4 regions of the Bacillus sp. 05T21 genome follow, and region 1 is predicted to be linked to each of the others. Evidence: riboswitches for the same ligand, from Rfam matches in the RefSeq annotation. Region 1 holds a riboswitch; each other region holds the start of a gene.
The links. Region 1 has a riboswitch for S-adenosylmethionine ahead of mmuP (S-methylmethionine permease). Riboswitches for the same ligand answer to the same signal wherever they lie in the genome.
Positions count from the first base shown of each region.

Region 2: linked by a shared signal. The riboswitch ahead of AC1DKZ_RS11365 (ECF-type riboflavin transporter substrate-binding protein) and the one ahead of mmuP (S-methylmethionine permease) in region 1 are both predicted to bind S-adenosylmethionine.
Region 3: linked by a shared signal. The riboswitch ahead of AC1DKZ_RS28835 (methionine ABC transporter ATP-binding protein) and the one ahead of mmuP (S-methylmethionine permease) in region 1 are both predicted to bind S-adenosylmethionine.
Region 4: linked by a shared signal. The riboswitch ahead of AC1DKZ_RS06080 (Na+/H+ antiporter NhaC family protein) and the one ahead of mmuP (S-methylmethionine permease) in region 1 are both predicted to bind S-adenosylmethionine.

Region 1 is NZ_JBFTMD010000017.1:45,274-53,281, forward strand. Features, by position in the region: gene AC1DKZ_RS23340 (Y-family DNA polymerase) at 1-783, opposite strand, end outside; gene AC1DKZ_RS23345 (ABC transporter permease) at 1,125-2,558, shown strand; gene AC1DKZ_RS23350 (ABC transporter ATP-binding protein) at 2,570-3,256, shown strand; gene tnpA (IS200/IS605 family transposase) at 3,616-4,014, shown strand; gene AC1DKZ_RS23360 (RNA-guided endonuclease TnpB family protein) at 4,026-5,138, shown strand; SAM riboswitch class I at 5,413-5,520, shown strand; gene mmuP (S-methylmethionine permease) at 5,604-7,013, shown strand; gene mmuM (homocysteine S-methyltransferase) at 6,988-7,965, shown strand.
Region 2 is NZ_JBFTMD010000004.1:179,587-187,594, forward strand. Features, by position in the region: gene AC1DKZ_RS11355 (energy-coupling factor transporter transmembrane component T family protein) at 1-90, opposite strand, end outside; gene AC1DKZ_RS11360 (ABC transporter ATP-binding protein) at 83-1,783, opposite strand; gene AC1DKZ_RS11365 (ECF-type riboflavin transporter substrate-binding protein) at 1,794-2,342, opposite strand; SAM riboswitch class I at 2,482-2,597, opposite strand; gene AC1DKZ_RS11370 (aspartate/glutamate racemase family protein) at 2,748-3,431, shown strand; gene AC1DKZ_RS11375 (macrolide family glycosyltransferase) at 3,481-4,659, opposite strand; gene lepB (signal peptidase I) at 4,916-5,446, opposite strand; gene AC1DKZ_RS11385 (peptidoglycan D,D-transpeptidase FtsI family protein) at 5,524-7,656, opposite strand; gene AC1DKZ_RS11390 (PAS domain-containing sensor histidine kinase) at 7,876-8,008, opposite strand, start outside.
Region 3 is NZ_JBFTMD010000031.1:14,880-22,887, reverse strand. Features, by position in the region: gene pruA (L-glutamate gamma-semialdehyde dehydrogenase) at 1-1,172, shown strand, start outside; gene AC1DKZ_RS28840 (cysteine hydrolase family protein) at 1,486-2,031, opposite strand; SAM riboswitch class I at 2,274-2,378, shown strand; gene AC1DKZ_RS28835 (methionine ABC transporter ATP-binding protein) at 2,505-3,524, shown strand; gene AC1DKZ_RS28830 (methionine ABC transporter permease) at 3,514-4,179, shown strand; gene AC1DKZ_RS28825 (MetQ/NlpA family ABC transporter substrate-binding protein) at 4,201-5,055, shown strand; gene AC1DKZ_RS28820 (HXXEE domain-containing protein) at 5,223-5,705, opposite strand; gene AC1DKZ_RS28815 (DUF3926 domain-containing protein) at 5,769-5,960, opposite strand; gene AC1DKZ_RS28810 (ArsA family ATPase) at 5,953-7,134, opposite strand; gene AC1DKZ_RS28805 (MarR family winged helix-turn-helix transcriptional regulator) at 7,211-7,693, opposite strand; gene AC1DKZ_RS28800 (YiaA/YiaB family inner membrane protein) at 7,925-8,008, shown strand, end outside.
Region 4 is NZ_JBFTMD010000002.1:225,882-233,840, reverse strand. Features, by position in the region: gene AC1DKZ_RS06105 (sodium-dependent transporter) at 1-1,042, shown strand, start outside; gene AC1DKZ_RS06100 (hypothetical protein) at 1,073-1,234, opposite strand; gene AC1DKZ_RS06095 (murein hydrolase activator EnvC family protein) at 1,334-2,608, opposite strand; gene gltP (glutamate/aspartate:proton symporter GltP) at 3,100-4,374, shown strand; gene AC1DKZ_RS06085 (ribonuclease FAU-1 family protein) at 4,442-4,960, shown strand; SAM riboswitch class I at 5,081-5,186, shown strand; gene AC1DKZ_RS06080 (Na+/H+ antiporter NhaC family protein) at 5,281-6,597, shown strand; gene AC1DKZ_RS06075 (GNAT family N-acetyltransferase) at 6,666-7,088, opposite strand; gene AC1DKZ_RS06070 (lmo0954 family membrane protein) at 7,399-7,755, shown strand; gene AC1DKZ_RS06065 (PspA/IM30 family protein) at 7,800-7,959, shown strand, end outside.

The sequences.
Region 1 (8,008 bases):
AATAGATGTTGTTGCGGGTATGTATTTTTCTGCAATGCGGCTAAAATCAATGCCGTTGCTATGTAAGTGTAATTCTTCACCAATAACCCCAAAGCTTTGTATTAAGTATTTGAGAGGATAAACAGCTAGGTCACCGATTGAATGTATTCCTTTTCGGTTTAACTTCGCTTCTGTTTTACCCGAAATCCCCCAAAACTTGCTAAGTGGTCGTATCGGCCATAATTTTATAGGGACATCTTCGTACTTCCAGTATGCTATACAATCTTTCGTTTTCTTCGCTTCCACATCTAATGCCACTTTGCTCATTAAAGGATTAGGTCCAATCCCAATCGTGCATTCAATTCTTGTTCTTTCATATATTTCACGTTTGAATTTTAATGCAAATTCATAGGGCTCATTCGCAAACAGATGAATGCTATTTGTAATATCCATAAAGAATTCATCGATGCTGTATTGATGGAAATCCTCAATCGGAACGTATTGTAGAGCTAATTTCGTTATGTAATTTGAGCATTTTATATAAGTTCCCATGATTGGGTTTACCACAAGAATGTCTTTACGCCGTGGTATTTCGTACAACCTTGCCATTTTTTTAACACCTAATGCCTTTAATGGTGGTGTTGCAGCCAAAACAATGGAGCCACTCCTGTTAACATCTCCTACTACAGCTAATTTAGTATGCAGTGGGTCTAAGCCCATCTTGATACAGGACACGCTTGCATAAAAGCTGCGAAGATCTACACATAAAACAATTCGATTTGGCAAAATTGAGTAGTCATACACCGTTATGCCTCCTTAAATAAGAACGTCTGTTCTTATTATATACGAATGTGTGTTCTGTTATAAAGGTTTTTTTATAAAAAAATAAAACTGATTCTAGTTAGCCAGTTTTTACATATCCCAAAAGTCGGTGGATTTAACGTTGGGTTGTATTTGTCTAATAACTTTTAAAAATTTTTTATTACGTATTTTAATTTGTGTTCCAGTTTTTCTTGCCCATATTAATGAATTACTACATATAAACTCCAGATAAGCCCTAATATCTTTAGATAATCTACTGAATATCTTCATATAAACTCCAGATAGCGTATATACAATAACAACTATCAAGGAGGTTAGGAAAAATGAATTTTATAAAACGCGCAATTCTCAGTATGAAAAAAAGAATAGGAACATCATTAATTTTGATGGCGGTCTTTCTGATTGTTACAAACTTAGTGCTGGCAGGATTCACAATCCAAAATGCATCAAAAAAAGCAGCTGATGCAGCAAGAAAAAAACTGGGTGCTGATGTTACTTTAGGTCTTGATTTTGATAAATTAGGAAAACAAGCAAGGGAAACTGGAGAAGCGCCTAATCCGCCGCAGCTCAATACAAAAGAAACAGATCAATTAGCGAAGTCCAAGCATGTAAAAGACTATAATTATATAACCCATAATTTCGGAATTGCAGATGGATTTAAATTAGTAGGAGTTTCAGAAGGAGAAGGAGAAGGAGAAGGAAAAGGAAATGCTAGAGTGGCAACGGCGGGAGGATCAGGTTCGGGTACAGAAATAGATATGAATTCTTCTCTTATGATAGAAGGAGTTCGCAAGACTTTATTACAAGAAAGCTTTAAAAATGGAAAAAATAAAATCGTTGATGGAAAACCGATTACAGAAAAGATGCAAGATCAGAATGTAGCTTTAATGGAAAAACGATTAGCGGAACAAAACAATTTGAAAGTAGGAGATAAAGTTAAAGTTCAATCAGGGGATAAAAAGGAAACTCTTGAAATTGAAATTATCGGTATTTACGAAACGAATGAGCAACCAATGGGTCAAAATCCCCCTCCTATGATGAATCCAGCTAATAAACTATATATGCCTTACTCTACTTTAAAAAAATTAGAAGTAGATGAAGGTATGAGTAGTATTCAAGTTGTGTACTTATTGAACGACCCACAATACATTGATGCATTTAAAAAAGAAGCAAAAAAATCTGATATTGATTTTAATTATTTTAAGTTAGATGCACATGATTCATTGTACAAACAAATGATTGGTCCTATCGAAAATATCGCTTCTACTTCTCAAATGATTATCTATATGGTATCTATTGCAGGTGCGATTATCTTAGGATTAATCATTATGTTATCGATTAAAGCGCGTCGTAAGGAAATGGGGATTCTATTGTCCATTGGAGAGAAAAAATGGAAACTGATGGCGCAGTTCGTAGTAGAAGTAGTATGTATTGCTATTTTAGCATTTGGATTATCCATAACAACAGGAGCAAAAATTTCTCAATTCATAGGGAATAATTTACTTTCGAGTGAAATTGCTACAGCAAGCGAAGAAACAGATACCCCACAAAATGGTACTGTAATGATGTCTGGACCTGGTGGTACGCTACAAGACCAAAAAGAAGATCCAATTGATAAAATTGATGTAAGTGTAACAGGAGAAGATGTAGCGAAAATGGGGGGGATTGGACTAGCTATTGCTTTATTAGCAACGCTTCTTCCAGCATTATCTATTCTACGCTTAAATCCAAAACAAATCCTTTTAAAAGATGAATAAGGAGGCTCGACATGGAGACGATTTTACAATTTAAAAACTTAGATTATTACTATGAAAGTAACGGAAAAAAAGTAACGATACTAGATAATGTTAATTTTTCTTTTCAAAAAGGGCATTTCTACACGATTTTAGGGCCATCTGGATCTGGTAAAACCACAACTCTTAGCTTAGGCTGTGGTCTAGATATACCTAAAAATGGTTATGTACTGTTTAATGGCAAGGATATTCGAAAAATTGGCTTGGATCGATACCGTAATCAAAATGTATCCGTAATTTTCCAATCCTATAATTTGATTACCTATATGACTGCTCTTCAAAATGTACTAACGGCAATGGAAATTACAGGTGTGAAGGTACAGAATAAAAAAGCAAGAGCATTAGAATTATTAGAGAAGGTAGGACTCACAGAAGTAGAAGCGAAACGAAACGTCTTGCAACTAAGTGGCGGGCAACAACAGCGTGTAGCAATTGCTAGGGCACTATCTTGCAATGTTGATTTACTTATTGCGGATGAACCAACAGGAAACCTTGATGGAGAAACAGCAAAAGAGATTATTGAGTTGTTTCAAGAGCTTGCTCATCGAGAGAATAAATGTGTAATTGTTGTTACGCATTCACAAGAAGTTGCAAAAAAATCGGATCGAGCAGTGTATTTAAGTAAAAAGAAGTTAGTAGTAAACGAAATTAATAATAGCTAAGAAAAAAGCTACTTTTGTTCCTAATTAACATAATTTTCAATATTAAAATCTATAGATGTTAATATTTGTTATATAATATATTTTTCAAAGCATTACCCCTGTAGTTTCTATGATGAATCTGTAAGATAGTTTGTTTGTCCCGTATATTCACCTGAAAACAAAAAGAACTTGTAGAGATTCCTACAAGTTCTTTTTGTTTTAACGAATTCCTCGAAAGAATTCTCCTTCCTCAAGCGTGTGAAGGGCGTAGCCCAGCGGTAGGTGGGAGATGAATTTCGGCTTGGCGTAGCCAAAAGGCTTTGCTTTTTATTTTGCCTCTGATATAATCAGTCTTATAAAGTACAAAGGTTGGTATATCAATGAAATTAGATAGCAATAATCATTCAGTGTTCTTGTTATATTATCATCTTGTGTTGGTCGTAAAATACAGAAGAAATGTGTTTGATGATGATATGTCAGATTATGCAAAAGACATGTTTATCAGGTTATCCGAGAATTACAACATAACACTGGTAGAGTGGAATCATGATGTAGACCATGTTCATATTTTGTTCAAGGCACATCCGAATACAGAAATGACAAAATTCATCAATGCTTATAAGAGTGCAAGTTCTCGACTAATCAAGAGAGACTTTCCACAAGTGAAAAAGAAACTTTGGAAAGAGATGTTTTGGTCAAGAAATTTTTGCTTACTAACTACTGGTGGTTCGCCAATAGATGTAGTAAATAAATATATTGAAAACCAAGGTGAAAAGTGAGGTGAAATGATATGACAAAGCATAATAAAGCATATAAATTCCGTTTGTATCCAACAGAAGAACAAGCATATCTTATGCGTAAAACCTTCGGTTGTGTACGTTTCGTGTATAACAGAATGTTAGCTGAACGGAAAGAAGCGTACGAAAAATACAAAGATGATAAGGAACAACTAAAGAAACAAAAGCTTCCAACTCCTGCGAAATATAAAGCAGAATTTGAGTGGTTAAAAGAAGTTGATTCATTAGCTTTGGCAAATGCTCAACTACACTTGCAAACTGCCTATAAGAATTTCTTTAGTGGTCAAAATGACTTCCCAACATTCAAAAGTAAAAAAGACAGAAAGTCTTATACAACGAATGTAGTAAACGGAAATATTATGTTGCTTAATGGTTATATCAAATTGCCAAAACTGAAAATGGTACGTATCAAACAGCATAGAGAGATACCACAAGATTATATGATCAAGTCATGTACGATTTCTATGACACCTACTGGTAAATACTATGTGTCCATCTTGACTGAATACGAAAAAGAGATTGTACAAAAAGAAGTAGAAACAGTTGTTGGATTAGACTTTGCGATGGATGGATTATACGTTAGTTCTGAGGATGAGAAAGCCAATTATCCTAAGTTCTATCGTGAAATGTTAGATCGATTAGCAAAGGCACAACGAGTATTATCTAGAAGAACCAAAGGTTCTATTCGTCGGAATAAACAATGTATCCGTGTAGCTAAGTTACATGAAAAAGTAGCGAACCAACGTAAGAACTTCCTTCATCATAAGTCTAAAGAGTTAGCTACTCATTTTGATGTTGTAGCTATTGAAGACCTAAACATGAAAGGAATGTCACGAGCACTTCATTTTGGAAAAAGTGTTGCTGATAATGGGTGGGGTATGTTCACATCTTTCTTAGCTTATAAACTAAACGAACAAGGAAAACAACTTATGAAAATAGACAAATGGTTTCCTTCCACAAAAACATGTAGTAGTTGTGGAAATGTGAAAAATATGCCATTGTCTGAACGAGTATATTCTTGCATATGCGGTGTAAATCTCGATAGAGATTATAACGCAGCTATCAATATTAAAAATGAAGCAATACGCCTATTAGCGTTAGCATAAATAACAATAAAATATCCTTTGGAACAAGGGAGTTAGCTCGGCTGTCTTAGGACGAATTCGTTAGCTATCAAAAGTAACGACTAACCGAGAAGCCCCCACTTCAAACAGTCCGTTAGGACGTTAAGTGGCGGGTAGTTCACATAATACCCAAGAAGGAGTGGGTTGCAGTTATAGTAATACTCTATTTTTTGTATTTCTATAATAGATAATTTTTTTAAAAAACAGAATTATCTTGACAGTTATTGAATGGATTGATAAAGTTATAAAAAAATATTTCTTATCCAGAGAGGTGGAGGGACTGGCCTTATGAAACCTCAGCAACAGGTCTGCTTAAGTAGACACTGTGCTAATTCCAGCGGGTGATAATCCTGATAGATGAGAGCTTCCGTTTTTATTTGTCAGTAGCGCCCTCTTTTTTAGAGTGCGTTTTTGTTTTTTCTGGATAGTAACTAAAGGAGAGTAGAAATGGAGAACAAAAATGGGCGAGAATTTCAAAGGAAAATACAAGCACGTCATATAGTCATGCTATCACTTGGTGGGGTGATTGGAACTGGCTTATTCTTAAGCTCGGGTTACACTATTCAACAAGCTGGCCCGTTTGGAACAATTCTATCCTATCTGATTGGTGCGCTAGTGGTTTATCTAGTTATGCTATGTTTAGGAGAGCTTTCCGTACATATGCCTGAAACGGGCGCATTTCATAGTTATGCAGTTAAATACATTGGACCGGGTACAGGGTATACAGTAGCCTGGTTGTATTGGTTAACTTGGACTGTTGCTTTAGGTTCTGAATTTACAGCCGCAGGATTACTTATGAAGCGATGGTTTCCATCGGTTAATGTTTGGGTATGGAGTGCTCTTTTTGCCATTTTGATCTTTGTATTAAATGTCCTGACTGTTAAATTTTTCGCCGAATCCGAATTTTGGTTTTCATCGATAAAGGTTATAGCTATTGTGTTTTTTATTGTTTTAGGAGTAGCGGCAATGCTAGGGTTTCTTCCGATGACTCATTCAAAAGCAGCACCATTCTTTTCTAATTTTACAAGTGGAGGTTTATTTCCTCATGGTGCTACGGCCATTATGATGACCATGCTTGCGGTTAATTTTGCTTTTTCGGGAACAGAATTAATAGGCATTGCAGCTGGAGAAACAGCGAACCCGGAAAAAATGATACCGAAGGCCATTCGAACTACTCTGTGGAGATTAATCATCTTTTTTGTAGGAACGATTGTTGTTTTATCTGCGTTATTGCCTATTTCCGATGCAGGGGTATTAGAGAGCCCTTTTGTTGCAGTTCTAGAACGAATTGGGGTGCCATATTCAGCTGACATAATGAATTTCGTTATCTTAACAGCCATTTTATCTGCGGCAAACTCAGGCCTTTATGCCTCTTCTAGAATGCTTTGGTCGCTTGCTAATAAGAATACGATATCCCCGATTTTTGGGAAAATGACGAAGCAAGGTGTTCCAATCAACGCCGTCATTTTCAGCATGGTGGGTGGAGCGTTGGCTTTGCTCTCAAGTATTGTGGCACCAGATACTGTCTATATCGTACTTGTTTCCATTTCCGGTCTAGCAGTAGTTATAGTTTGGATGAGTATTAGTGCTTCCCAGTTCCTATTTCGCAGACAATTTTTGAAAGAAGGAAATTCTGAAAAGGACTTGATTTATCGCACACCACTATATCCATTAGTACCAATTGCTTCTTTTATCCTTTGTCTGGCATCGTGTATTGGAATTGCATTCGATCCAACACAGAGAATTGCCTTATATTGCGGCATACCGTTTATTTTATTTTGCTATGGAAGTTATTATCTAACAAAAAATCTAAAAAAGAGGGGCGTAGATTATGTCGAACAAAATCAACCCAATTGATGCTATTTTATCCCAACATTCCATTATGCTTCTTGACGGAGCATTAGCTACTGAATTGGAGGCGCATGGATGTAATTTGGACGATCCCCTTTGGTCGGCACGTGTGTTACTAGAAAATCCGGAACTAATCTATCAGGTTCATTCGGACTATTTTCGTGCTGGAGCGGACTGTGCCATAACAGCAAGCTATCAAGCTACTATTAGTGGTTTTTCCGCGCGTGGAATACAAGAACAGGAAGCTTTGGAATTAATTAAGAAAACGGTGTTACTTGCAAGAAGGGCAAGAGATGATTTTTGGAAGGAAAATACGCAAACGAATAGGCCTAAACCATTGGTTGTTGCATCAGTTGGACCGTACGGGGCTTACCTTGCAGATGGTTCAGAGTATGTAGGCAACTATGGTGTGACAGATAAAACATTAGCAGACTTTCACCGTTCGAGAATGTCTGCGTTAATCGAAGCAGGTGCAGATCTATTGGCATTTGAAACGATCCCTTCCCTGCAAGAAGCAAAAGTATTAGATACATTATTGCGTGAATTTCCAGCAACATATGCGTGGCTTTCCTTTTCGCTAAAAAATGAGAAAGAGATTAGTGAAGGTATGAAACTCGTGGAGTGTGCACGAGTTTTTGAGAAAAGTGAACAAATTGTAGCGATAGGCATCAATTGTGCGCCAGTAACCGTTGTGACTGGTGCAATCCAAGAGTTGAGGGCGAACACCAAAAAACCGATTATTGTTTATCCAAACTCTGGTGAAACTTATAATCCAGAAACAAAAACATGGCATGGTCATGAACAATGTAACGCGTTGGATATTCAATCTGAAGAATGGTACCAAGCAGGTGCACGTTTAATAGGTGGATGCTGCAGAACGACACCTTATCACATTGAGGAGATATCGAACAAGTGGCGTTCTTCCGAGTTTTTCTATTCGAACGAAGCAAAACAGTAATGTAATGGATGATAATCTAACTTTGTGTGTATTTTCATGATTT
Region 2 (8,008 bases), on a different contig from region 1:
ATCAAAAAATAAAAAAGTAAGTGTCATACAAAATATAAATAAAGATAATTTAATTGCACCATCCATACGATAAAAATACGTATTATGCATATTCCTCCCTCCTATTAGCTTCAATATAAAGTTTCACAAATGTTTCTGGAGTTGGAATTCCGCTTAATTTAGCTAGTTTTATTAATGAAATCTCCCGTAGATTAGCTCTTTGTAACGTTCCTCGATCCCCTAAAACAGCAGATACAGTATTGTCCGCAATAATTTTCCCTTCATGCAGAACTACCGCTCGATCTGCATATTCTAAAGCAAGATTCATATCGTGTGTGATAATAATAAAGGATATGCCCCTTTTAGCCAGTTTTCTAATAAACGACATAAACTGTTTGTAATGGTAATAATCTTGTCCAGCTGTTGGCTCATCTAATACAATAAGTTTTGGGTTTGTTATAAGTACAGATGCAATAGTAAGCCTCTTTTTTTGTCCATAGCTTAATGCCTGAATTGGCCAGTTACGAAATGGATATAATCCACAAATTCTTAAAGCTTTTTCGACTCTTGTCTCAATCTCATCTTTAGAAACCTTTTTTAATTGTAATGAATATGAAACCTCTTCTAAAACAGTAGGCTGTGTAATCATTTGATTTGGGTTTTGCATAACATAAGAAATAACTTCCCCGCGTTTACGAATAGACCAACAATTTATATTTTCTCCATCGAATGTTATTCTCCCATTCTCTGTTTTATTTATTCCTATAAGAGTATGAGCTAATGTCGATTTTCCTGCTCCATTATGACCCAATAACGCTACTATTTCTCCCTCTCCTATTGAAAGGTTGATATCTTCTAAGGCTGTATGTTTGTTATTGTACGTAAATGATAAATTTTCTATCTTGCATAAAGCTTTTTTAATATATTTGTTTTTTGATGAAACTTGCTTATGCATCCAGTTCTTTAATAGGCTATGAACGCCTGCATTACGAAGATTTTCAATTGGAAATACCCTAACATTATTACTATCAAAATTTAATTTCTTTAGCGCCTCTATATAAATAGGTTCTCTTAGTCCAATATTTGGTAATATATTAGAATTTAAAATACTATCCGGTGAACCAACGGCAATAACTTCTCCCTCATCTATTAAAATAATTTTATCTAAATCAAGGTTTAATATTTCTTCTATTCGATGTTCAATAATTACAATTGTTTTATTATATTTCTCATGTATATTTTTAATGAGTTCTATTGTATTCAAACTACATGCAGGATCCAAATTAGCTAACGGTTCATCAAATAATAATATATCTGCATTTGTCGTTAGCAGACCTGCAAGAGAGACTGTCTGTTTTTGACCTCCTGATAATTCATGTGGACTTTGTGTATGAAAGTCCTGCATGCTTACCTTTTTTAAAGAATCCGTAACAATCTTTCTCATTTCTATTTGATTTACACAATCGTTTTCTAATGCAAATGCTACATCCTCTTCGACAGTAAGGCCTATAAATTGTGCATCTTGATCTTGTAATATTGTCCCTACGTGTTTACTCTGTTCAAAAACACTACCTTTTCTCGGATCCTTTCCAGCTATTAAAATGTTACCGGTACTTATCCCTTCGTAAGAAAATGGGATTAGCCCATTTATACAATGAGCTAATGTTGACTTACCTGAACCACTTCGTCCAGCGATAAGTACCTTTTCCCCAGGATATATTTGAAATGTAATATCTTTTAAAGTAGGCTGCGTGGTATGCCTATATTGAAAGGTAAATTGTTCAAAAGAAATAATTGGTTGCATGTATTCATCCCTACTTTTCAATTTTTAAATGTGTATGTTTCTTATTTGATTTCGCTAGACCGATCGTGATTGGTAAGCCAAGAACTAAAAATACGATAACGTCTGCAATTGTTGCGCCTAGTACTTGTATAACTATTTTGTCAAACGGTTCTCCCATCACAATAATATCGAATGCTCCAGCAAATATAATAGCTATGACAATACCAATTAACCCTGCAATTGCAAAATAAGAAATATCACGGTTATTATACGTTCCATGTTTTACACTAAAACCAACTCTTTTTTGTATGAGTCCCATTGCTAAACCAATAATACCTGAACTAATAACCCATCCCCACCAAATACCCCATCCAGCGATCGTATCTGTAACGGTATGACCGATGAGTCCTATTAAAAGTCCTGCTACTGGGCCAAATAACGCTCCAAAAACTGTTAAAATAGCCAATGCGGGTTTAATAAATGTATTCGGTGCGATAGAAAATCCCCAAAGCCCTAATACCCCGTATAAAGCTGCTCCAATTCCAATAGCTACTACTAGCTTTGTCGTTAATTTGTTCATTACAATTCCCCTCTCGTATTATTCAACTTTTAATACTCTATATTTATTTTGAAAATGAATTATGCATCGACACTTCCTTTCTATACAACAAAAAATGACCTCTTAAATAAGAGGTCATTTTCTTTCACGTACAAGAATCCCCTTATCTTTCAAAAGACACATAGTGTCCTCTGCGGAATTAGCACCTTCCTATGTAATTACATAGGGGTTGCTGAGGTTTCATAGGGCCGTTCCCTCTACCTCTCTGGATAAGTATGTAGTTGTAATCTGTATTATGGCACTAACAATAAATAATTTCAATACTTTTCTTACTATTTTTATTTTTCGATAAATAGTTCATTTAAATCATTGTATTCTTATCGGAATTATGAAATAATAAATTCAAAATTGTTACGGGAGGAATGCATGATGAAAGTAATTGGCTTAATTGGCGGACTAAGTTGGGAATCAACATCGTTATATTATAAACATATTAATACACTAACTCTCTCTCAATATGATCAAAATGCGAAGCTTGTTTTATATAGCATGGACTTTGGGGAGGTAACTACATTATTGCAAAACCATCAATATGAAGAAGTGAAAAATGAATTAGTCACGGTAGCAAAAAAGGTAGAAAACTCAGGAGCTGAATGTTTACTTATGTGTTCTAATACTGTACATCTATTTGCTGAGGAAGTAGAACAAGCAATATCAATCCCACTTCTTCATATCGGTGATGTAAGTGCTAAAGAAATGGTAGAACAGAATATAAAACGGATCGGATTATTAGGAACGAAACAAACGATGGAACAAGATTTTTATACATCACGACTAGCAAAATATAACATTGAGACAATTATCCCAAATGACGAAGAAAGAACTTTTATCCATCACGTCATATTAAATGAATTAAGTAGAGGAATTATTTCAGAAACATCAAAAGAAAAACTAATACAAATTACCAATTCATTAATTCAAAATGGTGCGGAAGGAATATTACTAGGCTGTACTGAAATACCATTGCTTATTTCCCAAAATGACCTTACTGTTCCTGTTTTTGATACTGCTTATTTACATGCAAATACTGCTGTACAATTTGCTGGATAATAATATAAAAGCATACAGGTAGAGCCTCTATGCTTTTATATTGTCCGAACTATTTATTTAAAAGAGCATCAATAACTGCAATGGCTCTTTTGGAACCACCACACCCTAAAAAACTTTCATTCAGTTTTCGAATGCCATGTTTATACTTTTCATTTGAAAGAACGTCTGTTACCGCCTTTTTTAAAGTTTGCACATTAACATGCTCTTTCAATAATCTATGTGCTGCCTCAAGCTCAGTTAATCTTTGCGCTATCATAGGTTGATCTTTATCATGCGGTATTATCACAAATGGGATATTATAATGGATTGCATCGTGCACACTATTCATTCCACCATGTGTAATAAAAACATCTGCTTCACTTAATATTTCTGATTGAGGTACGTAAGGGGTTATAATAAAATTGTCTGGCGCTTGCTTAATTTTTGAAATATCATTTCTATCACCAATCGCCATTACTACAATCCCTTCGAAATTTGAAAAAGCATCAATACAAGTATTAAAAAATGGTTCGAGCCCTTCGAGAAGTGTTCCCATTGAAATATAAATAACTTTCTTTTTTGAAAGCAATTCAAGTGGAAACTTTACATTTGTTTTGCGCTTTATAATACTCGGTCCAATAAAAACATTGTTTTCTCCGAACGAATCGCTATTAGGTTGAAAATAACGACTTGTATACACGAGACTAATATCTCCCTTATTATGCATAAATTGAAGATTATTTTTGGGCTTTACTCCAAATTCATGTTCCATTTGATACAGTAACTTTTCAGAGAGTTCATCGGGTTGGAATTGTATTTCTGCATTTGGATGAAAAGGCAAGGTTTCCAATAATACTGGTGGAATTAAAAATATAGGAGAGGAAACTATGCCTGGAACTTGTAAATATTCCTTTACTAACTCTCCAGCACCAAATATATCATAAACTACGAAATCAAAATTAATGCTTTTACATAATCGTTTCGTAATTTCTAATATGTATAAAGAAGTTTGAACATGTACATGAAAGAAAGATTTTAATCCATATGAAGTTTCATTATCAATAGAAATCTCCTTTAATAAATCCGGATGAGTATGTACAATGGCTCCCAAAACTTCAAGCCTTTCCTTAAAGCTTTCCGTTGTAATATAGTGTACGTTATCACCTCTTTCAGTAAAGGCCTTTACTAAACTTAATGTAGGATTTACATGTCCCTCTGCAGGGAAATTAACTATTAAAATGTTCATCACTTATTTCTCACTCCTTACAATTCAATGTTCTTATTAATCGTACTGTTATTATTACAAGCAATCTCCCCTTAATAGTCCCAATATACTTACTACTTTAGGTTGATAAATAATTATCAGACATTGAAAAAGGCATCTACATAAAATGTAGATGCCTAACTGTGATAAGGAGTGTTCTGTGAGGTTAGGATAAGCTTTTCTGCTTGTCCTATGCTATCAATATATGATTTATTTTGTAAAACGTGCATATCTAATAGAATTATTTTAACCATTTTATTTGATCAAATGGATAATATACCATTTTTACTTTACCTATTACATGTGACTCATTGATCAGTCCAAGTGTATTCCTACTATCCATACTATGATTACGATTATCACCTAGTACAAATAATTTATGCGAGGGAACTTTCATTTCTCTAAAGTTTGAAAAACGATTTGATACTTGTGACATATCTAACTGTATATACAACTCATCTCGCTTTTTACCGTTAATATATAACACATCGTTTCTTAATTGTACGTTATCCCCTTGTAATCCAATAATTCGCTTCACGTAGTATGTAGGCGAGTCTTCTTTTTTTATTATTACAACATCACCATGATGAAAAGAAGAAAAATAGATGCTAGCCTTATTAACTAGTATGCGATTATTCTCATTCAAAGTAGGTTGCATCGAAATTCCTTCTACCATACAAAATAAAAATAACTTATTAATAAAAATAATTCCTATTATAATTAAAATATAGCTACATATTTTTCTCCAATCTTTTAGAATCAATTGCTTCATATATACCTCATTTCTAAACTATTCGTATGTAAAAAACGTCTCTAGTTCATATAATTGCTAGAGACGTTTCGTATATTTTAATTCTCTTTAGAGTCATCTATTTTTGGTGCTTCGCCAGTTAATCGCTTATTTTTTAAATCAAAATAAGCATCTAAAACTTCTTTTCCAATATCAGAGTTAATACCTGATTTATCATTTATAACCCAGGGCACAACAACAGAAAATGCTACTTCTGGATCGTCATATGGCGCATATCCTGCTAACGTTAAATTATAACATTCTCTTCGCTCACCTTTTTCATTTCTTCCAATATCACTTTCTCCACCGTATACTGTCTGTGCTGTCCCTGTTTTTCCCGCTGGTTTATACGGTGCTTTTTGGAATGCCCTTACTCCAGTTCCATCACCTTCTTGGAATACTCTCCTAAATCCTTCCTTTACTTGATTTATATAATCCTCTTTCATATCTATTTTATTTAAAACGATTGGTTCTACTGAATGCACCACTTTACCAATCTCATCTTTTTGCGCGGTTTGCTCTCTAACCTCTTGAACAATTTGTGGCTTCATTCGATATCCACCGTTTGCGATTGTTGAAATATACTGTACAAGCTGAAGCGGTGTATACGTGTCATACTGGCCAATTGAGTAGTCTAATAAGAAACCTGGCTGGTTATCTTTTTTACCAATTTGTCCAGCTGTTTCATTCGGTAAATCGATACCTGTTGGAACACCTAATCCAAATTGCCTGAAATAATACCTCATTTTATCAAAGTATTCCTGTTTAATATTTAATGAGCTATTTTTCACATAATCCACACCTGCAATTTTTAATGCTGTATTAAACATATAAACGTTTGAAGAAACTTGTAACGCTCTTAAATCGTCTATATTTCCAAACTCTTTCCAAGACTTCTTCTCCTTAGTTCCTTTAAACTTCATAGGCGCATCATAAAAATAAGTACCTGGTGTTATAGCTTTCGTTTCAAAACCAGTCAATATTGTCGCACCTTTAACAGTTGATCCAAGCTCATATGAACTTGTCATCGTACCTAAAGCATAATCTTCAACTTCTGTTTTCCCATCTTTTTCTACTAATTTTTTCCCTGCCATTGATAATACTTGACCATTTTTCGGATTTATCATTACAACGAAAGCACGGTCCAACATCGATTCTGAACCTTTATAGGCCTTTAATATTTTTTCTATGCTCTCTTCTACTTTTTTCTGTAATTCCATATCTATTGTTAAAGTTAAATTCTTGCCGCTTTTTCCTTCAGAAACTGTTTCCGTTCTAATTGTATTACCTTGTTTATCAGCAATACTTCTTACTTCTTTTTTCGTACCATGAAGCACATCTTCGTATTGCTGTTCGATGTAACTTTTCCCAACACGATCATTCCGGCTATACTCACGCACTAAATAATAATCTAATCGTTCACGTGGTAATCCTTCATCAGCATTCGAAACATTTCCAAGAACTGAACGGAATAAGCCATCATTTACATAGAGCCTTTCCCAATCAACTGATGCGTCTACACCTGGGAGATTTGCTAAATTTTCACTAATCACAGTATATTCCTTTTCACTAACATCTTTTTTAATAATTTGAGGTGCCATTTGATAACCTGAAGTCATTTTACTTTTAATAGCTAACACTTCTATATCTGTGGCTGTTAATTCTTGAAGATTTTTATCTGTGATGCGCTTTCTTTTTAACTCTTCTATTTTTTTGTCTAGATCTTTTCCGTTAATATCCTTTTCTCTAAACTTATCTATTTCTTTTTTAGATACTAAATTTTGAGTAAGTTTTGGATTTAATTGCATCCAAAAATCTTTCTTATCAGTCTCGGTTAACTTATCAATATCTTCTTGCGGCATTTCAATTATTGCTGCAAGTTGTCTTGCGGTTTTTAACATTTCTTCCGCTTTTACACCTTTCACCTTTGTATATGTAATCGTACGTAAAGACTTATTGTCAACAACTGGATTACCTTCACGGTCATAAATTTTGCCGCGTGGTACTGTAAGATTAACAGTTGCATTCTCTCTTTTTTCTACTTCGTTTTTATATGTTTCTCCATCGAAAATTTGTACTTTGCCTAACTGGATTATAATTCCAGAAAATAATAAAAACACACAAAAGAATAAAATATTTAATCGTATAGGTAGTGCTCTACCACTCTTTTTCTTTTTCTCTTTCTTTTTCACCTTGTCATAATCTCCTCCTTACAACATTTCTAATAATTTTAAGCTTTCTATATTAAAAATAATGTACAATTTCCATACATTACTTTGTACGCATATTAATATAACGTTTAAAACTTAATAGAAATTAAAACAAACATAAAGAAAAGGTAAAGTTTACTAAATTAAATATAAAAATACCCAATAACAAAAGCTTAGCTTTGTTATTGGGTATTAAGTATTTTAGGAGTTAATATTAGAACGTATTGAAATACATCTATCATCACAATTTGATAGAGATTGTTTACTCTGAATTTTCGGCAAGTAAATAGTTACAGTTGTCCCGACGCCAACCTCACTCATTATACTTATTGTT
Region 3 (8,008 bases), on a different contig from region 1:
CATGGAATGAGGCAGATGCTGATACAGCAGAAGCAATCGACTTTATGGAATATTATGCTCGTCAAATGTTGAAATTAAAAGACGGTATTCCAGTAGAAAGCCGTCCAATTGAATATAATCGTTTCTCTTACATTCCATTAGGAGTAGGTGTTATTATTTCTCCTTGGAACTTCCCATTCGCAATTATGGCAGGTATGACAACAGCTGCTGTAGTTTCTGGTAACACAGTATTACTAAAACCAGCTAGTACAACTCCTGTAGTAGCAGCGAAATTTATGGAAGTATTAGAAGAAGCTGGTTTACCAGCTGGCGTAGTAAACTTCGTTCCAGGTAATGGCTCTGAAGTTGGTGACTACTTAGTAGATCACCCTCGTACACGTTTCGTTAGCTTTACTGGATCTCGCGATGTAGGTATTCGTATTTACGAACGTGCAGCAAAAGTAAACCCGGGACAAATTTGGTTAAAACGTGTTATCGCTGAAATGGGCGGTAAAGATACAATCGTTGTTGATAAAGAGGCAGATCTTGAATTAGCAGCTAAATCTATAGTTGCATCAGCATTCGGATTCTCAGGACAAAAATGTTCTGCATGTTCTCGTGCAGTAATCCATGAAGATGTATACGATCATGTATTAAATCGTGCTGTTGAATTAACAAAAGAATTAACAGTAGGTAACCCAGATGCAAAAGATATTAACATGGGACCTGTTAATGACCAAGCTGCATTCGATAAAGTAATGAGCTATGTTGCAATTGGTAAAGAAGAAGGTAAAATCGTATCAGGTGGCGAAGGAGACGATTCTAAAGGCTGGTTCATCCAACCAACAATCGTTGCTGACGTTGCAGAAGATGCTCGCTTAATGAAAGAAGAAATCTTCGGACCAGTAGTAGCATTCTGTAAAGCAAAAGACTTTGATCATGCACTTGCAATTGCAAACAATACAGAATACGGTTTAACAGGAGCAGTTGTTACTAACAACCGTGACCATATTGAAAAAGCACGTGAAGACTTCCACGTTGGTAACTTATACTTCAACCGTGGATGTACTGGTGCAATCGTAGGTTACCAACCATTCGGTGGCTTTAACATGTCTGGTACAGACTCTAAAGCTGGTGGTCCTGACTACTTAGCACTTCACATGCAAGCAAAAACTACTTCTGAAACTTTATAAGAAATAGTAGAAGAGATCTTCACAGTCTGTGAAGATCTCTTCTTTTTGAGAAACTCTCTATAATAGGAGTTAGTTAATTTGAATCGAAAGGTATTACCATATATTACTATTTGGTGGTTAGAACTAGCTAAACCCTATTAATATCGGGATAAACATGTAAATAGAAACAAAACAACGAGAAAAATTGACTTATTAGTCATATTTTTTAGTATTCATTTTGAGGATTTCCTGTATAATACAATTTGAAAGAAAATCTATGGTTAGACAAGAGAACACTCCTTTCGGCTTTGCTAACTGAAAGGAGTGTTTTTTTTTAGGTCGCTAAAAACTCTTCTGTACTCATTATATTTGCGTATACTCCATTTAAACTCGCCAAAATTGTATTATGAATATAAACAGCTGGTATAGTAGCATTCTTAAATGAAAGATCTTTTGTAGCACAAGCATCGTGTATTACGGTACAGTGAAGGCCAAAATCAAAAGCAGCTCTTACTGTAGCATCAATACACATATGGGTCATCATCCCGCATATTACGACGTGCTCAATTCCTGAACGTTGTAATTGTTCTAGAAGATCAGTTTCTCGGAAGCTATTTGGATAATGTTTAAGGATAACGGTTTCCTCTCTAAGTGGACGGACATTTTCGTGAATATGGACACCTTCTGTATTGGGTAGGAAAAAGGTAGCGCTATCTTTTATAGCTACATGTTGGATATGAAAAATAGGTTCGTTTCTTATTCTAAAATGTTGTAGTAGCTGACTAGCATATTCACTTGCTTCTACTGGATTACGTAATTCCATCATTCCGCTTGGAAAATAATCATTTTGAATGTCGACGAGCAAAAGAGCTGTTTTCATATATCTATCTTCCTCCGATTTCATATTCAAATAATGTTATTCAATGAGTAGAGAAGATTCTCCTTTTTAAAAGTATGAGTGAGAAGGATTTTACATAACTTTAAAAATCACTATTGTATTGTTACTTCTTATTTAAAAATTTAAATAGAGAAATAATTAATGTTTTTTCTAAAAATTGTATTGACTCTCATTATTCTGAGTTCTATAATAAGACTTAATTAAACGACAATTAAATCGATACACTCTTATCCAGAGAGGTGGAGGGACTGGCCCTACGATACCTCAGCAACGGATTTTTTAATACCGTGCTAACTCCAGCAAGCCTATAAAGGCTTGGAAGATGAGAAGATGTGAATGAGTACATATAAAAGTGCTCTCCTTCTTATCTTTTATTACTGATAAGAAGGAGAGCACTTTTTATTTTACCTCGAAAGCTCTACTTCAAGTTTTTACAGCATATAGGAGGGAAGAAAATGATTTCTTTTAACAATGTAAGTAAAGTATATGAATCAGGTGGGCAATCTGTTCATGCGGTTGAGGATGTAACGCTGTCAGTTGAAAAGGGCGAAATTTTTGGCATTATCGGATTTAGTGGTGCTGGAAAGAGTACGTTATTACGTTTAGTAAATATGTTAGAAAGACCAACTGCAGGAACAATTTCAATAGATGATAAAGATATTACATCATTATCGGCGAAAGAATTACGGAAACTAAGACAAAGAATTGGGATGATTTTCCAAAGTTTTAATCTATTTAATTCAAGAACGGTGTTTGGGAACATTGCTTATCCATTAAGGTTAGCGAAATTGCCGAAGAATGAGATAAAAGAAAGAGTGAATGAACTACTAAAATTTGTTGGTTTAGAAGATAAAGCGAACTATTATCCAGAACAGTTATCAGGTGGGCAAAAGCAGCGTGTTGGGATTGCAAGAGCACTTGCGACATCACCGGATATTCTCATATGTGATGAGGCAACATCAGCTTTAGATCCGGAAACAACGACAGAAATCTTAAATTTATTAAAGAAGGTAAATAGAGAGTACAATTTAACGATTCTACTTATTACACATGAAATGCACGTTGTGAAAGAGATTTGTCACCGTGTAGCCGTTATGGAAAAAGGAAAAGTAATTGAAGAAGGAAAACTGTTTGACGTTTTCACACAACCAAAAACAAAGACCACTCAAAATTTTGTACGCTCTGTTATTAATGATCACTTACCAGAAAGTGTTCTAGCGAAAATTCAAAACGGAGGTCAGATTTATCGCCTGACTTTTACTGGGGAAGAGACAGGGCAGCCTGTACTATCATATATTGCGAAAAACTATAACGTCGATGTAAATGTTCTTTATGGAAATATTATTGAACTCCAAAATGTGCTATTTGGAAATCTTCTTGTAGAGCTACAAGGTGAACAGAAAGAAATTCAAAAAGCATTACAACATCTAAGACTGCAAGTGCAGCTGAAGGAGGTAGAAGCTCATGCGAGTTGATTGGAGTATATTTTGGCCTCGCATATTAGATGCGACGGGGGATACCCTTTTAATGGTAATTGTAACCCTTATATTCGCTACAATTCTTGGTATACCTCTAGGTTTACTATTGTATGTAACGAGAAAAGGAAATTTTTTAGAAAATAAATGGGTCTTTTCTATTCTTAATATCATAATTAATACAATTCGTCCGGTTCCATTCATTATCTTTTTAGTAGCTTTAAGCCCACTAACAAGAAGTGTTATTGGAACGACGATTGGAACGGCTGCAGCAATCTTCCCAATGACGTTAGTTGCATCAATTGGTATTGCTAGAATGGTTGAAACAAATCTTGTTTCCGTTCCGAAAGGGGTAATTGAAGCAGCACAAGCAATGGGCGCTTCACCACTTAGAATTGTTTTTGAAATCCTCGTACCAGAAGCTTTAGCACCATTGATCTTAGGTGTCACGTTTATGACGGTTGGTTTAATTGAATTTTCTGCAGTTGCTGGGCTTGTCGGTGGTGGCGGTCTTGGTGACTTAGCAATGACATATGGTTATCAACGCTTTGATACGTCAGTTATGTTTGTAACGGTCGTTTTACTTATTATTCTTGTACAGGTAGCTCAAAATTTAGGGAACTACTTTGCGAAAGTTTTTTTACGCAGATCATAAAAAGGAAGAGGGGAAAAGAAAATGAAGAAAATTTTAGCATTTGCATTATCAGCGATCGTAGGAATTACAGCGTTAAGCGGCTGCTCAGGTGGAGACACAGGTGCAGGAGCGAAAGAGAAAGTAGTTCGCGTCGGTGTAACTGGAACAGATGGAGACGTTTGGGAAATTTTAAAGAAAAAAGCTGAAAAAGAAGGGATTAAAATTAAACTGGTTGAGTTCTCTGATTACACAACACCCAACAAAGCGTTAGCTGATGGAGATATTGAACTAAACTCATTCCAGCACATCGCTTTCTTAGAGCAATTTAAAAAGGAGCATAAGTTAGATATTACAGCTGTTGGTACAACGCAAATTGCACCGATGGGCTTATACTCTGAAAAATATAAGAAAGCAAATGAAATCCCAGATGGTTCGGAAATTGCTATTCCGAATGATCCAACGAACCAAGCACGTGCATTAAAACTTCTTGATGCAGCTGGATTATTAAAGCTTAAGAAAGATTTTGGTCTATTTGGGGATCCAAGCGGTATCGCTGAAAATCCGAAGAAGTTAAAAATCACACCGGTTATCGCACAGCAAACACCTCGTGTATTAAAAGATGTAGCAGCTTCAGTTATTAATAACGGTGTTGCTGGTCAAGCTGGATTAGATCCAGCGAAGGATCCTATTTTCTTAGAAGATCCAAAGAATGAAAATGCAAAGGCCTATATTAATATTTTCGCAGCTCGTACGAAAGACAAAGATGATCCAACGCTGAAAAAAGTAATTGAATTGTATCATTCAAAAGAAGTAACAGATGCAATTAAGAAAGAAACGAATGATGGTTCAATTTCAGTAGATCTTTCACTTGATGAGCTTGCAAAAATCGCAAAATAATATTGAGTTTAACGGACTAGCAGTAGGAACCCCTCCGCTGTTAGCTCGTTCAACATATAATCTACTTAACAAACAAAACCCTAATTCTGTACCTTCCAATTTTGTATAACATAGAATCCAATGTTTGTTAAGTAGAGTGATGGACCAGGAGTTTTCCTGGTCTTTTTTTAATTAAAGCAGCTGGCTAATAATAAGGAAATCCAAATTATGATTGGGTAAGAGATTAAACTAAAAATGAGTGTACTTGCTAATTTCTTTTTAGGGATTAATAGTTTCTTTGATGAAAATAAGAAAAGAGAAAATAGGATAATGATAGATGCTGAGATTACTCCTGGATTATAAGAACGATAAATGAAATACAAGATAATATGTTGAACGGTGTTAAAGAAGATACAGCCCTGTATAAAAATGATCAAGTAAATAGAAGATATGATGCTTAATTGATATAGAATGACTATGAGTAAGACGAAGGTTGTTAATATGGAAATTGCAATGAAAAATTGTTTGTTAGTTATAAAATGGATCGAAAATCGATTAGCGATATATTGTGGCATTTGGAAAGCTTCTTCAAGGTTATGAAAAAAGAATAGAAGGGGGATTAGCCAGATTATATTAGTGGTGAAATGTCTTGTTGAAGATGTGTTTATCAACTTATATCAGCTCCAATAAAGGGATAGAAAGCCTATAAGAAAAGGCTTTCTACAAGGGTATAGTTATTCAATTATGATGCTTTTTAAATTACTCTCAGGTTGCGGTTGTTCTTCAGCATAAGAGGAGAGCTCCTCTTGCAAAATATTTAGTGCGTGCTTAGCTGATTGCTGAATCGGATTCGGTAGCTCTTCTAATATACGCATACCGATTTTTATTTTTGTACGAATTACCTTTCTTAGTAATTCATCATGCATGTACTACACCTCCAAACCGAATGTTTAGTACATCATCTTCAAACTTAGCTCCTTGAATAGAAAGGTGTGTTAATGTTTTTGGTAAGGTGATATTTCGCTTCATAGAGCCGGCTCGAATAATAAGTTCATCACCTTTTTGATTTAATGAAAGTTCACTTTTGTTTGAGAAGGGAATGGACAGAACGAAAATATACTCATCGCCATCTTTTTTTACATATTGTGTGCGGCCATTAAATTTCACTTCAGTAGGAGAAGGGTCTGATTTGAATAAAGTATTTCCTACACGCTCTAACATAGGTAAACCAACAACTTCTTGTTCAAACATGGGAGCTTCGTAAATAGGAAGTGGCTGAAAACTATCTTTAATTAACGCCTTATATTTCTTTTGTGTATCTTTCCATGCCTGAAAGTAAGGGTCGGTAACAGTGTTAGGGATGACGCGGTTAATCATAATGGCATCTACGTTATAATCGTATAAGTTTAAATACGTAAAGCTGCGCTGAGCTTCTTTAATGACCATTTTTTCAGGATTTACAACAACGCGAATACTCGTTACTTCTCGGTTTGATAAAATAGCTCTCATTTCTCCAAGCTGTTCAAGTGTATTTGTTAATTCATCCATAATATCATCGGTTGGAAGGGGGACACCAAGAAGTGGTTGAGCTACAGGACGAACAACTTTTAAAATCTTCCTTTTAATAGGAAAGAGTTTTTCCATCCACCAGCCGAGCATGTCTGGAAAGCTAAGCATTGCTAAAGTTTCTCCAGTCGGTGCGCAATCAATAATGATGACGTCGTAAGTGTTGTGTTTATAATAATCGAGTACTCGAAGTAAGCTAATTAAATCTTCCATACCAGGAAACATTGTTAATTCTTCTGTTGTAATATCATCGGCTGCTTTGGAAGTGAAGAGTAGTGTAATATATTTCTGCAATTTCCCCCAGCCTTTTTCCATTTCATAAATAGTGTTAATTTCTTGTGCCCACAAGTTTTCACGAATTTCTAGTGGCTCAGAAGATAGTTTTATGCCAAATGAATCCCCTAAACTATGAGCAGGATCTGTGCTCATTACTAAGGTTTTTAATCCTTGTTTTGCACTTTGGATTGCTGTTGCTGCTGAAATGCTAGTTTTTCCTACGCCGCCTTTACCTGTATACAGAATAATTCTCATCATTAATATCCCCTTTGTTTCGAATGTCGAATATTACGAGTGTCGAAATATTTAATTGAATAAAAACCCAACTAGGGTCTTATTCAATCGGAATGTTTTTCATTTTAGGTGTAGAAACCTTTTCTTCTGTTTTTTGCTGTGACGTAGCAATGTGATTCATGATCTTTTGGAATATTTGTAGTAAGAATGCTTTTTCTTCTTCTGACAATGCGTCTGTCACTAGGCTAAAGTAATGGGCCGCATTTTGTTTTACTTCTTGAACGAGCATTACGCCGTTTTCTGTTAAACGAATTAATACAATACGTCGATCGCTTTCATTCCGGTAGCGTTCAATATATCCCTTTTTTACAAGGCGATTTACAACGCCCGTTGTTGTACTCATCGGTATATCAAGAAGATCAGCAATTTTTGTCATTGTAATATCCGTATTTCGCTCCATCCAAAGTAAACAAAATACTTCTGTCTTGGAAAGTGTTAAATCAAGGCTTACCCATTCTTCAGGATAGAAAAGTTTCTTGGCGTTATCTAGCAGTAAGTCTAAAAAATGTTCATATTGCAACAATTATTTCCACTCCCGTATATTTCGAGGTTCGTAATATTTGTTTTTTATTTTATGTGGAATTGAAATAAATGTCAATGTTTTTAACTGTTTTTTCAGATTAGAAAGAAAAATACCTTCAAAATAGAAATTTTTTGTGATAGATTAATAAATAGAAAAGTGATTTTACATAAAAACCCATTGTGATAAATATATTTATCTATAATAGGTGTACAGCTAACGAGGGGGAGAACGATGAGAAGACGAAATACGCAAGCGTTCACGTTTTTAGCATGGACTTCATTTGTTTGTGCGCTTTCAGGAATGCTAATTGGGATT
Region 4 (7,959 bases), on a different contig from region 1:
TGTTGTAGGTGGATGGATTTTACTTTATTTATACTATAGTGTCACAGGTAGTTTCTGGAACGGAGTAGTCGATTATGGACAATTGTTTGCTGAAACAATTTCAAATCCAGTAAGTGCGATTGGGGCGCAATTCATCTTTATGCTTTGTACGATTTTTGTTGTTAGTAAAGGTGTGGAAAAAGGCATAGAAAAAGCAAGTAAGTACATGATGCCGTTATTATTCATTTTATTTATTGCTATCATTATTCGTGCGTTAACACTTGATGGTGCTATGGCTGGGGTAGAGTTCTTCTTAAAACCAGATTTTTCAAAGCTTACAGCAGATACGATTTTATATGCGATGGGACAATCTTTCTTCTCACTAACGGTAGGTGCCTCGGTAATGGTAACGTATAGTTCGTATTTAAAGAAAGAAGAGCATTTAGCTAAATCAGCAACATCTATTGTAAGTTTAACTGTATTTATTACAGTACTTGCAGGATTAGCGATTTTTCCGGCGATTTTCGCATTAGGAGTTAAACCGACAGAAGGACCAGGGCTACTGTTTATCGTTCTTCCTGCTGTCTTTGCAAAAATCCCATTTGGACAATTTTTCTTCATTATGTTTTTAGTGTTATTCTTCTTTGCGACTTTAACATCTGCGATTTCAATGCTTGAAATTGTAGTAGCATCTGTTGCGAAAGATAATGAGAAGAAGCGTCCGTCAGCTTCGTTATTAATTGGTATTCTTATTTTTGCAGTTGGAATTCCATCAGCGTTATCGTTTGGAATTATGAGTGATGTAAAAATATTTGGTAAGACATTCTTTGATTTCGTCGATTTCTCGGTAAGTAATGTATTACTGCCACTCGGAGTACTAGCCATTTCGCTATTCGTACCAAATAAAATGAGTAAAGAGTTATTAATGAAAGAATTAGAAGTTACGGAAACGAAAGGGAAAACATTATTTAACATTTGGTTCTTCTTACTTCGTTATGTTATTCCGGTAACTGTAATTATCGTATTTTTAAATGCGGTAGGCGTATTTAAAATATTTGCATAATAAAAAGACGGAGAAATCTCCGTCTTTTTATTATGTTGTAGAAGTATTTAATAAGCGATTATATGCTTTATAAGCTGTGACAACTGCGATAAATGACCCAATTAAAAATAACGCTGAGCCGCCGAATGTAAATAACCGGCCGATGTATGTTTCTCTAGCTTCTTCTATTTCTTCTTGTAATTGTGTATTCATATTTATCACCCCGCAAAATATAGGCATTTAGTTGTAGTTTATGTAAAACGCCTAAAAAGTGTGAAGTAGTAAAAAAAAACTCGGTATGCACCGAGTTTTTTATAATCCGATATAAGGAGACGGGTCAACTGCGTTTGTCTTACCAACATTCCATTCCCCAATATGAAGTTCGAAGTGTAAATGTTGTCCGTAAGATTGACCGGTATTTCCCATAAAGCCAAGTTGATCGCCTTGTTTCACAGTTTGTCCATTGGATACAGAGCGGCTATTCATATGTGCATACACTGTCGTATATGTTTTTCCGTTAACACGGTGAGATAAGTAAACAACGTTTCCGTAACTAGAGGATAATTCTGAACGGATAACAACGCCATCTGCAGCGGCAATAATTGGAACTGTTCCCGAAGCTGCGATATCGATTCCTTTATGGTTATCTAAAGAACGTGCGCCGAATCCAGAAGTTTTTGATCCAGCGGCTGGCTTAATAAATCCACCTTTGTTCGTATCTTGCGGTGTTGGTGCGGATTGTGTGCTTTCTTTAGCATTTGCGGCGGCTTGTTTTTTTGCTTCCTCAGCCTTGCGTGCCTCTTCAGCTTTCCGAGCTTCTTCTGCACGTTTTTCTTCTTCAATTGCTTTTTGAACAGCTTGACGCTGGTTTTCTAAAATACCTTGTGACTCTTCTAATCCTTCAATCTCGGAATCTACTTTTGATACTTTCGTATGTAGATCTTTAATAAGAGTTTGTTGCTGTTGTTGATTACTTTGTAACTCTTGTTGTTTTTGTACTAATTTTTGCTCGGATTCTTTCAATTGTTGCTCTTTTTTCTCAACAGCTTCTTTTTCTGTCGTCACAGCATTCTGATCACTTGTTTGCTTTTTCACAATATCTGTATCGTTATTTAAAATTAAGCTTACAGAATACATATTATCAACAAGATCGGCAATATTTGCAGAACTTGTTATTACTTCTGTAATGATACTCGTACGAGGCTTTTCTTGCATAGATTGTAGTCGTTGTTTAATAACTTCCTGCCGTGTATCTATGTTCGTTTGTAATTGCTCTATATGTTTCTTTTTTTCAGTAATAACTTGCTGTGTGTTGCTAATTTCTTTTTTTGTATCGTTTAATTCAGCTTCGTTTTTATTAATAGAAGTAGTTAATTCGTCGATTTTCTTTTGTAATTCCTGGATTTCTTTTTCTATTTGTTCTTTCTCAGCTGATTTATTTTGTAAGTCATTTTGTTTGCCTTCTAATTCGGATTGAATATTAGATAATTTATTCTCATTCGTTTCAGCGTATACGGGTGAAAGTAACGGGGAAACGAAAATCGTTCCAGCTGCTAAAACACTAAATGCTGCAAATTTCTTTTTCATGGTTGTCTTGCTCCTTTCCCTATGAATGTTATATATCATAAGAAGAAGAGTGTCTATCGTTGTAATCATAATGTAAAGAAAATTTTATAATTTTGCTAAGTTTTGTCGGAATTTAGTATCTTTTCGTAGTGTTTGTCATAAATTTAAAATTCTTGAATGTATAGAAAAAGATATCAATTTCTATATTTTTTTGAAAAACATGGGAAATGATGGAATTTCCTATAATGAAACAGTATTTTAAAAACCTATCAATCACTAGTAAGGAATCGATTTCATGTAAGGTTTTCTGACATGAAGTTTGTTTTTGTCAAGAAAATTATTTGCATTCGTGCAAACTTATTTTGTTGTCAGATTTTAAATTTTGATTTATGATTTTCAACAGGGACAAAATGTAGTGAATTGTCGAATAATATGTAATACTCTTAATTTCAAGTTTTATAGAGATAGAATGAGAGATAGAGTGACACATCGAAGAGGGGGTTACCACAAGTATGAAAAGAATAGGACTTGCATGGCAAATTTTAATAGGACTTGCGCTTGGTATTGCAGTTGGGGCGATTTTCTTTGGCAATCCGGAAGTGGTGAAGTACTTACAACCAATTGGTGATATTTTCATCCGATTAATTAAGATGATTGTTGTACCGATTGTTGTAGCGAGTATTGTTGTTGGGGTTGCTGGTGTTGGCGATGTTAAAAAGTTAGGTCGACTAGGCGGAAAAACAATTATTTACTTTGAAATTATTACAACGATTGCAATTGCTGTCGGTCTATTAATAGCAAACATTTTCCAACCTGGAAAAGGCGTTGATATGGATAAGTTAACAAAAACAGATATTTCTAAATATACACATACGACAGAGCAAGTACAAAGTCATTCGTTCGCAGATACGTTTGTAAATATTGTTCCGACGAACATTATGAAATCATTAGCTGAAGGTGATATGCTTGCTATTATCTTCTTCTCAGTATTATTTGGTTTAGGTGTAGCAGCAGTTGGTGAGCGTGGCAAACCAGTTCTACAATTTTTCCAAGGTGTAGCAGATGCAATGTTTTATGTAACGAACCAAGTTATGAAGTTTGCACCATTTGGTGTATTCGCATTAATTGGTGTTACAGTTTCTACATTCGGATTAGCTTCATTAATTCCATTAGGGAAATTACTCATTGTAGTATATGGGGCAATGATCTTCTTCGTTGTAGTTGTATTAGGACTTACAGCGAAAATCTTTGGAATAAACATTTTCCAATTCTTTAAGATTTTAAAAGACGAGCTGATCTTAGCGTATTCTACAGCAAGTTCAGAAACGGTTTTACCGAAAATTATGGAGAAAATGGAAAAGTTCGGTTGTCCGAAAGCAATTACATCCTTCGTTATTCCAACAGGTTATTCATTTAACTTAGATGGATCAACTTTATATCAAGCAATTGCGGCAATTTTCTTAGCTCAAATGTACGGTATTGAATTATCCATTACACAACAAATTACGTTATTACTTGTATTAATGGTTACATCAAAAGGTATCGCGGGTGTACCGGGCGTATCATTCGTTGTATTATTAGCAACACTTGGTACAGTAGGTATTCCAGCTGAAGGTTTAGCGTTTATTGCAGGTATTGACCGTATTCTTGATATGGCTCGTACAGCAGTTAACGTTGTAGGTAACTCTTTAGCGGCTGTAGTTATGTCTAAGTGGGAAGGTCAATATGACGCTGAAAAAGGACAAGCCTATTTAAAAGAGATATCTGAAAAGGGTCAAGCGGCTTAATTATGATTTGAAAAGCTCTCACATATTATGTGAGAGCTTTTCTATATGTAGAAGAGGAGCGGACGTAATGAAACGTAAATATGGTGACGGTTCTTCGTGGAAGCGACTAATAGAGAAGGACTATAGGGTTAAGCAAGTAGAGGATGGAATGTTAGGAATACTGGACATAAAAAAAGTGAGAGAACCTAGTCATAAAGAATACAATGGTAAACAGCTTTGCATTGCAGGTGATGGGTATACATGGATGCAATATTTTATAAACGGGAAAAACTTTGCAATTACAGCTATGTTAGACAATCAAAAACAATTAGTACAATATTATATCGACGTGACGAAAGAATATAAAATAGACGAGCGTGGTTTACCTTATTTTGATGATTTATATTTAGATGTAGTATTGTTACCGAACGGTGAGATCTATGTACTGGATGAAGACGAGTTAGAGGATGCCTATAAAATTGGTGATGTTACAAAAGAAGAATATGAGTTAGCGTGGAATACAACAAAATGGATTATCGCGACGATAAAAAATAGAAAATTTTATTGGATCTCAATATTGGATAAAGAAATCGAAAAGTTAAAATGATTGATTTATTCATATTTTTGTATAATTACCAAAAAAATCTATACAAAAAATAATTGACTTTTGTTTTGTAAGCGAGTAAAGTTAGGAAAGAAATTATTATTAAAAAATAAATATGAAACCTTCTTATAAAGAGAGGCGGAGGGACTGGCCCTACGATGCCTCGGCAGCGGACTCGATTTCAGAGTGCTGTGCCAAATCCAGCAAGCATGTGCTTGAAAGATGAGAAGAGTGTTTCTTATAGATGTATAAGACCTCTTCTCGTTGGAAGAGGTCTTTTGTTATTCATTAGAAAAGGTTGAAAACTAGGGAGAGATGATACTTTGAAAGAAACGAGAGGAAATGGTTTAGCTTTATTACCACTTGGAGTATTTTTGGCGCTATTTATTGGTTCTGGAATTATTACAGGTGATTTCTATAAATTGCCGATACTCGTAGCAATTTCAATTGCTGTAGGAATTGCTTTAGTGATGAATCGTAAGGAAAGCTTTAATGTGAAAGTAGAACGATTTGCTAAAGGTGCAGGAAATCCTGATATTATGATCATGGTTCTGATTTTTGTACTTGCAGGGGCGTTTTCTGAAACAGCAAAAGGAATGGGCGGAGTTGATTCCACTGTTAACTTAGCGTTATCTATTTTGCCACCAGGATTTATCGTTGCTGGAATTTTTGTTATAGGGGCATTTATTTCATTAGCGATGGGAACTTCAATGGGAACAATTGCAGCACTAGCACCAATTGCTGTAGGGATTAGTGGGCAAACTGATATCTCAATAGCACTTGCGATGGCTACTGTTCTGGGCGGAGCGATGTTTGGTGATAATTTATCATTTATTTCAGATACAACAATTGCTGCTGTTCGTTCACAAGGAACAGAAATGAAAGATAAGTTTAAAACGAACTTTTTAATTGTATTACCAGCCGCTATTATTACAATTGTACTATTAGTAATAATTACTTTAGGAAGTGATACACAAGTTAAAGCCCATAGTTTTGACTGGATAAAGATTTTACCGTATGCAGGAGTACTTATTACAGCACTACTTGGCTGGAATGTACTTATTGTGTTAACTGGTGGAACAATATTATCAGGTGCTATCGGCCTTATAGATGGAAGTTACACGTTAGAGAGTTTCTTTAAAAGTGTAACGACTGGAATGGGCGGTATGATGGAGCTAGTACTACTTGCTATATTAATCGGTGGTATGGTTGAACTTATCCAATATAATGGTGGCATTCAATATTTAATGAATCTTTTAACACGTAATATTCGTTCGAAAAAAGGAGCAGAGTTTGGTATTGCTGGCTTAGTGAGTATGACGAATATGTGTACAGCAAATAATACAATCTCTATCATTTTTACAGGTCCGCTTGCGAAAAATATTGCGGATCAGTATGAAATTGATCCCCGTAAATCAGCGAGTGTACTGGATCTTTTCTCTTGCTGTGTACAGGGGTTAATCCCATATGGTGCTCAAATGTTAACAGCGGCAGGATTTGCTGCGTTATCTCCGGTCGAATTGTTACCATATGCATTTTATCCAATTTTAGTTGGAGTATGTGGAATCATTTCTATATTAATTGGTTTCCCGAGATTTTCTAAAGTGGCGGAAAAAAAAGAGTATCATAAAACTGCATAACATAAAGAGACATTTATTATTAGCAGTTGAAAACGCTCGGAGAACATTCTCTGAGCGTTTTTTATTATTTATAAATCCTTTTTCAAATAGTAGTGTTTATAATCTCTTCCTACGTTATCGAGGATACCATACTCTTTATAACCATATTTTTTATAGAAATCTAATGCTTGAAAGCTTAAAGTGTCAACTTTTATAAAATCACAATTTCTTTCTAAAGCGATTTTTTCTACTTCTAATAACAGTTTAGTTCCATACCCTAATGCACGTACATCTTCATCGATGATAAAAGAGTGAATCTCTAACCAATTCCAACAGACTTCACCTAATATTCCCCCGCATATTTTACCATTTTCATCTTTAAGAAATAAATGAATCTCTAAGTATCTGTCTCTTAAATCAGATGGAAAGTGCTTTAAATTATATTCATAAAGCTTATTGTTTATATAGTTTTTAGCGGCGGTATTGATTTCTTTCGTAATGTGTAAATTCATGATATATCCCCTTTAATTTAAATGTAGCCTTCTGATTTATTTTAACATAATTTTCTTAATAATATATTTATTGCGATTTAATAAACGTTTGTATGTATTGCTAATTTTTTGGACGCGCAAGTTGAGATTTTCATCCGTTATTGAATAAGAATTTTTCTGTATCTATACGCATCGCATACATGTTCGTTTTGCAAAAGGCTGAATTTAACTCAGTCTTAAGTCTGAGTTAAAAACGGTTCTTAAGCTCGTTATGAAAAAATGAAAAAATAGTTAAGATAAGAGTATCAAATCGAAGGGAGGCAAGCACAAGATGAAACAATTTCTAGCGTTTATCGCAGCCGGTATTTTGGCTTTAATTGCTCTTGGTAGTCTTGCTGGTATTGTAGGATTCGCCATTGGAGCAGGAGTTGTGTACTGGAGCTATAAATCATTTGTGCGAGCTAAATCATTCTTTGGAAAGTTAGCTTGGGGTATTGTTGGTTTAATCGGTTTGTCCATTGCACTTTCTCATTCCCCAGCATTAATCGGTATCGCAGCATTAGTAGTTTTATACTACGGATACCGTGAGTGGAAAAAAGGAAAAAATGTAGTTGTTGATTCTGCTCCAGAAAGTGCTAAACCATATAGCAACTTTGAAGATGAGTGGAACAAGTTAATGAAAAACTAATATAAAATAAATCAAATTATAAAGTAGAAGAGAGGAAGATTATAATGAAACAATCTTTATTCGGACGTGTACGCGATGCAATTTTAGCTGATTTTCATAATGTGTTAGATGAGAAAGAAAGAAAAAATCCAATTGCTATGTTAAACCAATATTTACGCGATAGTGAGCGTGAAATAACAAAAATTGAGAAGTTAATTCAGCGTC